3 regions of the Cellulomonas sp. P1_C4 genome follow, and region 2 is predicted to be linked to each of the others. Evidence: riboswitches for the same ligand, from Rfam matches in the RefSeq annotation. Region 2 holds a riboswitch; each other region holds the start of a gene.
What was found. Region 2 has a riboswitch for S-adenosylmethionine ahead of AC1DYZ_RS19495 (ABC transporter permease). Riboswitches for the same ligand answer to the same signal wherever they lie in the genome.
Positions count from the first base shown of each region.

Region 1: linked by a shared signal. The riboswitch ahead of AC1DYZ_RS16550 (LLM class flavin-dependent oxidoreductase) and the one ahead of AC1DYZ_RS19495 (ABC transporter permease) in region 2 are both predicted to bind S-adenosylmethionine.
Region 3: linked by a shared signal. The riboswitch ahead of AC1DYZ_RS08485 (methylenetetrahydrofolate reductase) and the one ahead of AC1DYZ_RS19495 (ABC transporter permease) in region 2 are both predicted to bind S-adenosylmethionine.

Region 1 is NZ_JBFUAI010000021.1:27,719-29,974, forward strand. Features, by position in the region: gene AC1DYZ_RS16545 (L,D-transpeptidase family protein) at 1-653, opposite strand, end outside; SAM riboswitch class IV at 814-932, shown strand; gene AC1DYZ_RS16550 (LLM class flavin-dependent oxidoreductase) at 1,151-2,256, shown strand, end outside.
Region 2 is NZ_JBFUAI010000034.1:11,059-13,314, forward strand. Features, by position in the region: gene AC1DYZ_RS19495 (ABC transporter permease) at 1-925, opposite strand, end outside; SAM riboswitch class IV at 985-1,092, opposite strand; SAM riboswitch class IV at 1,307-1,416, shown strand; gene AC1DYZ_RS19500 (nitroreductase family protein) at 1,433-2,251, shown strand; gene AC1DYZ_RS19505 (GNAT family N-acetyltransferase) at 2,248-2,256, shown strand, end outside.
Region 3 is NZ_JBFUAI010000008.1:159,027-161,282, forward strand. Features, by position in the region: gene metE (5-methyltetrahydropteroyltriglutamate--homocysteine S-methyltransferase) at 1-26, opposite strand, end outside; gene AC1DYZ_RS08485 (methylenetetrahydrofolate reductase) at 34-1,071, opposite strand; SAM riboswitch class I at 1,139-1,235, opposite strand; gene AC1DYZ_RS08490 (hypothetical protein) at 1,353-1,568, opposite strand; gene AC1DYZ_RS08495 (DNA-3-methyladenine glycosylase I) at 1,642-2,232, opposite strand.

The DNA of each region.
Region 1 (2,256 bases), on a different contig from region 2:
CATCGGGTGCCGACGAGGAACCCGGGCACGTGCGGGGTCGGCTTGTCCGGGCTGCCGGTCGCCTTGACCGGGAAGACCCGCGTGGACGCGCCGTCGTCGACCGTGATCGTCTGCGCGGCCGTGTCCACCTGGACGGTCCAGCCGGTCCCGGCGGCCTCGGTGTCGGCGGCGTCGATCCACGCACTGCGGTCGTTCACCTGCGCGGCGTCCTGGCTGGGAAGCGCGCCGCGGGTGGCGAGCATGACGCGCAGCCACCGGCCGCGCTGGTCGATCACCGGCAGCGTGGTGCGGACCTGGAGGGTCAGCGCGGGCACGACGCCGACGGCGGCGCCCGCGGGTGCCACCCGTGCGGCGGTGTCGCGCACGACGACGACGGTCTGCCAGCGGCCCAGCGACGGGTCGTCGTTGGCGCGCTGCGGGAGCCCGTCCGTGCCGGGCAGGCCGGCGACGACGTGCAGGGGGTCGGTGACCGGCAGCGCGGCGAGGTCGGCCGGCGGCGGCGCGGGGACCGCGGGAGCGGCGGCCTTGGCCACGGCGACCGGAGCGGCGACCACCACGGGTGCCGGTGGCGGCACGTCTGTCGGGCCCGAGCACGCCCCGGTCAGCACGAGAACCGCGGTCGCGACGAGGGCGGCGACCTTCGTGCGTGCCACGCCCCACCTCCGCCCGGGGACAGCCGACGACGTCCCGAGAAGTCATCGTGCGCCTGCCGCGCACGATCCGGCAAAGCGACCGACTGTCGGACATTCCATCTCACGATGTGGTCCGATGTTTGACGCCCCCGCGGTCCCTGTCTAAATTCCCTACCAATAAGGTCAAGATTTCCAGTGCGAAGCCCCGGCTAGCTGGATGGCAACCCTCCGCATGGTGGGGTGCCCCGGGTGAGGACCTGGTCACGGCGGGATCTGTCCCGCCGTCGACAACATGCGAGCCCCGGCAACCGCCGGGACGAAGGGACGGACCATGGACGCGACCGGGGCCACCACCCGTTCGATGCTGACGCGTTCCTGTCCGGCCCTCTGTCGCCGCTGACGCGCTGACCCACCCTCCGCACGCCCCGCGACCGGGGCGTGCGACGCGTACCCCCGAAGCGCCGCTGCGCTCGGCGAGGAGCGCGCGCCCTCTTCCCGCCTGAACGAACGGACCCCCCGTGCCTGCCTCGACCCGCCACGCCCACCTCGGCATCGACCTCAGCGACACCGGCGCCCACGCCGCCGCCTGGCGCGACCACGGCTCCCAGGGCCAGCGGCTGTTCGACGCCGCCCGCCTGCTCGAGCTGGTCGCCGTCGCCCAGCGCGGCGCCCTCGACTTCGTGGTCTTCGACGACGGTTTCGCGCTGCACCCGAGCCGGAACACGGCCCTGCAGGGCCGGCTCGACGCCGCCCTCGTCGCCGCCCGACTCGCCCKGCGCACCTCCGGGATCGGCCTCGTCTCGACCGTCGGCACCACGCACACCGCGCCGGCGCACGTCGCCAAGGCCATCGCAACCATCGACCACGCGAGCCACGGACGCGCCGGCTGGCAGGTCGGCTGGGACACCCGGATCGACGACGTGCCGACGGCCGGCCCGCGCTCGACGTCGGTCGAGCTGTCGGCAGTGGGGAGCGCGGCGGAGGCTGTCGGGGTCGTCGAGCGCCACTGGGACCGGTGGGACGAGAGCGCYCCCGTGCGGCCCCGGTTCGTCGCCCACGACGGCGTGCACTTCGCGTCGAAGCCGTCCACCGCCGCCGGGCGCCCCCCGCAGGGCCGGCCGCCGGTCGTCGTGCGTGCCGACTCGACCGCCGCCCTCGACCTGGCGGGTCGGCACGCCGACGTCGTGCGCGTCCGGGCCACGGGTCCGGACGACGCCGCGCMGGCCCGGCTCCGCGTGCTGGCCGCGGTCGCCGCGGCGGGTCGCGACCGCCGCGACGTGCGCGTCCTGGTCGACGTGCACCTCGTCGTCGGCCCGGACCGGGCGAGCGCGGTGGCCCGGCACGAGATGCTCGCCGAGCTCGAGGGCGTCGACACCGGGACCCTGTCGTTCGTCGGCACCACCGCGGGCTTTGCCGAGCTCGTCTCCACCTGGGTGGACGACGAGATCGCCGACGGGTTCGTCGTGCGGCCCTCGTCGGTGCACACCGACCTGCCCGCCCTCGTCGACGGCGTCGTGCCGCTGCTGCGCGCCGCCGACCGGTTCCGCGCCGGCTACCCCGGCACCTCGCTGCGCGACACCCTCGGGCTCCCGCTCGCCGCCGCCAGCTACGCCGCGACGGCCTG
Region 2 (2,256 bases):
GCCGCGCGATCCGGGGGTCCAGCAGCGGGTACAGCAGGTCGACCACGAGGTTGACCAGCACGAAGACCGCCGCGGCGAACAGCACGATGCCCTGGACCACGGGGATGTCCTGGGCGCTGACCGACGTGGCCGTGAGCCGGCCGATCCCGGCGCGCGAGAACACGGTCTCGGTGACGACGGCGCCGGCGAGCAGCTCCCCGATCACCAGGCCGATCACGGTGAGCGCCGGCAGGGAGGCGTTGCGCAGGGCGTGCCGGAAGTGTACGCGGGTGGCTCCGGCGCCCTTGGCGCGCGCGGTGTCGACGTACGGCTGGCCGAGGCTGTGCCGCAGGGACCGCGAGAGCATCTGCGCGATGAGCGCGGCCGTCGGCACCGCAAGCGTCACCGCGGGGAGCACGATCGAGGCGAAGCCCTTGTTGCCGACCGCGGGGAAGATCGGGTTCGCGAACGAGAACCACTGCACGAGCATCAGGCCGAACCAGAACGACGGGATGGCCACGCCGAGCGGGGGCAGCCCGAGCAGGGCGTTCGACAGTCCGCGGCTGCGCACCAGCGTCGCCACGATCGCCAGACCGCCGCCGAGGAGGAGGGCGAGCACGAAGGCGGCGACGGCGATGGCCGCCGTGGGCGGGATGGCCTCGGCGATCAGGCCGGTCACCGGGCGGTGCAGGACCACCGACGTGCCGAGGTCGCCGCGCAGGACGGCGCCGAGCCGCGTCACGTACTGGACCGGCAGGGGCTGGTCGAGCCCGTACTGCGCCCGGAGCGCGTCCAGCTGCTCGGGGGACACGTCGGACGACTCGCTGCCGTACATCAGCGAGACCGGGTCGCCCGGCAGCGCGTAGAGCACGACGAACGAGACCGTGTAGGCGGCCCACAGCACCAGGAGCGCCTGCGCGAGGCGGGCTCCGATGTAGCGGTTCATGTCCCGGCCCGGGGGATGGCGCGCATTGATCGTCCTCGTCCTGCCGGAGTGGTCCGGCGCATCTGTGCTTGCACGGCGGGTGCCGTGCCGGGTAGTCACCTGGAGCACCCCGTCACGCGAAGGGTTGCTGCCCGACCAGCCAGGGCTTGTCGTCGGGGCTCGAGACCGCGGCGAAAGTAGGCACGCCGTGTGGCCCCGTCAACGATCTCGCGCGCCTTCTCACCAGGTGGACACGCCGTCTCAATCCCGTCACGTCGAGACGCGTTCGCCCGTCCGGCCCCGCGTCGTCTCATGGGCCGCCACCGGTTTCCGTGTACCGGGATGTGAGAAGGCTGTCCCGATCGTTGACATCGCCCGACGCGCAGTCGACCCTCCTGCGCAGGTCAGGAGCTCCGCCGTCTGGCTCGGCAGGCGGAGCAGCAACCCTCGGTGACGTGGGGTGCTCCCGAGCAAGACCCGGCCCGCCGGATCACGGCGGGCAAACGTCCGACACCCCGGAGCACCGTCTTGTCCGTCGATCTCCTCCCGTCCTCCGTCGCCGCGCGCTACGGCGGTGCCGCACCCGCCGAGGTCGCGACCTKGGACGTCATCGAGCTCCAGCTCGCCCACCGGTCCGTGCGCCGCTACCTGCCCGACCAGGTCACCGACGCCGAGCTCGCCGCCGTCGTGGCCGCCGCGCAGTCCGCCGCCACCAGCTCGAACCTGCAGCTGTGGAGCGTCGTGGCGGTCCGCGACGACGCGCGCCGGGCCGTCCTGGCGGCGCTCGCGGGCGATCAGGCCCACATCACCCAGGCCCCGCTGCTGCTCGTCTGGCTGGTCGACCTCGGACGCGCGCACGCCATCGCGGCCGCGCACGAGGCCCCGACCGACGGCGCGGCCTACCTCGAGACCGCGGTCGTCGGATTCGTCGACGCCGCCKTGGCCGCGCAGAACGCCGTGCTCGCCGCCGAGTCGCTCGGCCTCGGCACCGTGTACATCGGCGCGCTCCGCAACCGTCCCGCGCAGGTCGCGGAGGTGCTGCACCTGCCGCAGCACGTGTTCGCCGCGTTCGGCCTGGTGGTCGGGCGGCCGGACCTCACGGAGAACGCCCGCATCAAGCCCCGCCTGCCCCAGTCCGCGGTGCTGCACCACGAGACGTACGACGACGCCGAGCACGCCGACGCCGTCGCCGCCTACGAGGGCCGCATCGGCGACTTCTACGCCGAGGAGGGGCTGTCCCACTCGTGGGTCGAGCGGGTGCTCGCCCGGCTCTCCGGGCCCGCCGCGCTCAACGGCCGCGACCAGCTGCGGTCGGCCCTCCAGGCGCAGGGGTTCCCGCTGCGATGACGACG
Region 3 (2,256 bases), on a different contig from region 2:
CTGGCGGGGAAGTTCGGAGTGCTCATTGCTTTCTCAGTCCCTCGGGGGTCGGGCGGGTGCCGTGTCCTGCGGCCATCCGGCCAGGTCGGGAGCTGTCCGAGCTCCGCCGTCGAGGTGTGCACCCTCGAGCAGGTCAAGTGCGGCATGGTGCTGGTTGAACGTGTACAGGTGGACGCCGGGTGCTCCGCCGTCCAGGACGCCGTTGACCAGGTCGACGCTCGCGCGGATCCCCCGGCGGTGGCGGTCGAGCTCGTCGTCGGCGGAGCCCAGCAGGTCCAGGAGCTTGTCCGGCACCGGGACGCCGGTCAGCTCCTGCACCCGCAGCAGGCGGGCCGGGTCCGTGGTCGGGATGATGCCCGGGATGATCGGGATGGTCACGCCGGCCTCACGGGCCTCGGCCACGATACCCAGGTAGTCGTCCGCGTCGAAGAACACCTGCGTGATCGCGAAGTCGGCGCCGGCCTGCTGCTTGGCCAAGAGCGAGGCGACGTCCTGAGCGCGCGTGCCGCCGGTGGCGTGGTTGCCGCGGGGGAACGCCGCGACCGCGACGGACAGCGGGCGCACCCTCGCCCGGACCGCTTGCGACGGGCTGTCCGCGCAGCGCTGGGCCTCGATGTCGCGCAGCAGCTCGACCAGCTCGCCGGCCGTCTGCAGACCGTCGGGGTGGGCCGCCCAGTCGCTCTGCTCGGTGGGCGGGTCACCGCGCAACGCGAGGAACGACCGCAGGCCCTCGTCGAGGAACTCCCCGACGATCTCCGTGATCTCCGCGCGCGACGTGCCGACGCAGGTCAGGTGCGCGATCGGGTTGAGCGTCGTCTCGCGCAGCAGCCGGCGGACCAGCGCGCGCGTGGTGACGCGGGTCTTGCCCGACGCGCCGTAGGTGACGGACACGAAGTCCGGGTGGACGGACTCGAGCGCCTGGATGGTCGCCCAGAGTCGGGGTGCCGCATCGGGGTTCCGCGGCGGAAAGAGCTCGAAGGAGATCGTCGGGCGGTCGTTCGCGGTCTGCGGGCGGGCCGCCGGCGCGGCGTGCAGGCCGGGCGTGCGCGGTTCCACGGCGGCCGCGCTCACGGCGCGACCGGTCCGGTCGTCGGCACCGGTGCGGTGCGGGGACACGTGGTCTGCGGGGACATTGCTCACTCCATCGTCCCTGGCGGAAGCACCCACACCCTCGGCGGGGAGGGGGGTTGCTGCGGCGTCGTCGAGCCAGGTCTCTCGGCCGCTCTGGATGGTAGGCGCGATGCTAGACCGGCGATCACATGCTGGGCAACCTTGCTCGACCTGTGAGACGTGAGTGTCCGGCGCCGTCCAACCGGCGAGGAGCGGCGCGTGCGCGGGTGGCTTGAGCCTCCTCAGTGCGGGCGGCGAGGGAACAGGTTCCCCGACTGCATGCGGCTCCGCTGCGACGGCACGTCGAACCACGACGTCGGGGATCCGGCGGGGACGGACAGCAGCCCGTCCTGCACCGCGGCGAGGGTCCGGGCGTCGGGGGCGACGTTGTCCGCGAGAGCCTCCGCCGCCGCGCGCTCGGCATCGCGCCGTGCGTCGTCGTCGGGCATCTCCGTCATAGGCCCGCACTGTAGTCCGCGTCACACCCGGTTCCGAGAGCTGCACAGCAGCGTCACCCGGCAGGAGTAGCGCTCACTCCGACGGGTGAGGCGCGCCGGCCGACGGGCACGTGGCGAGGTGGTCGTCGACGACTCCGCAGGCCTGCATGGCGGCGTACGCGGTGACGGGACCGACGAACCGGAAGCCGAGCGACTTGAGCTGCGTGGCGAGCGCGCGGGACTCGGGCGTCTGCGCCGGGACGTCGGCCCAGGTCACGGGCCGGACGTGGGCGGTCCGGTCGGGTGCGTGCGACCACAGGACCTGCTCCAGGGTGCCGCCGGCGGCGTGCAGCTCCCGCAGTGCGCGCCCGTTGGCGATGGTGGCCTCGATCTTGGCGCGGTTGCGCACGATGCCCGCGTCGCCCATGAGTCGCGCGACGTCCTCGTCGCCGAACTCCGCGACGACCTCCGGGTCGAACCCGGCGAACGCCGCGCGGAAGGCCGGCCGCTTGCGCAGCACGGTGATCCAGGCGAGGCCGGACTGGAAGCCCTCGAGCGCGAACCGCTCGAAGAGCGCGTGCTCGTCGTGGACGGGCACGCCCCACTCCTCGTCGTGGTACTGCTCGTAGAGCGGGTTGCCGTCGCCGAAGCAGCGGCCGGTGCGCGGGACGTCTTGCGAGGTCATGCGTCGAGTCTGCCCGGGACCGCC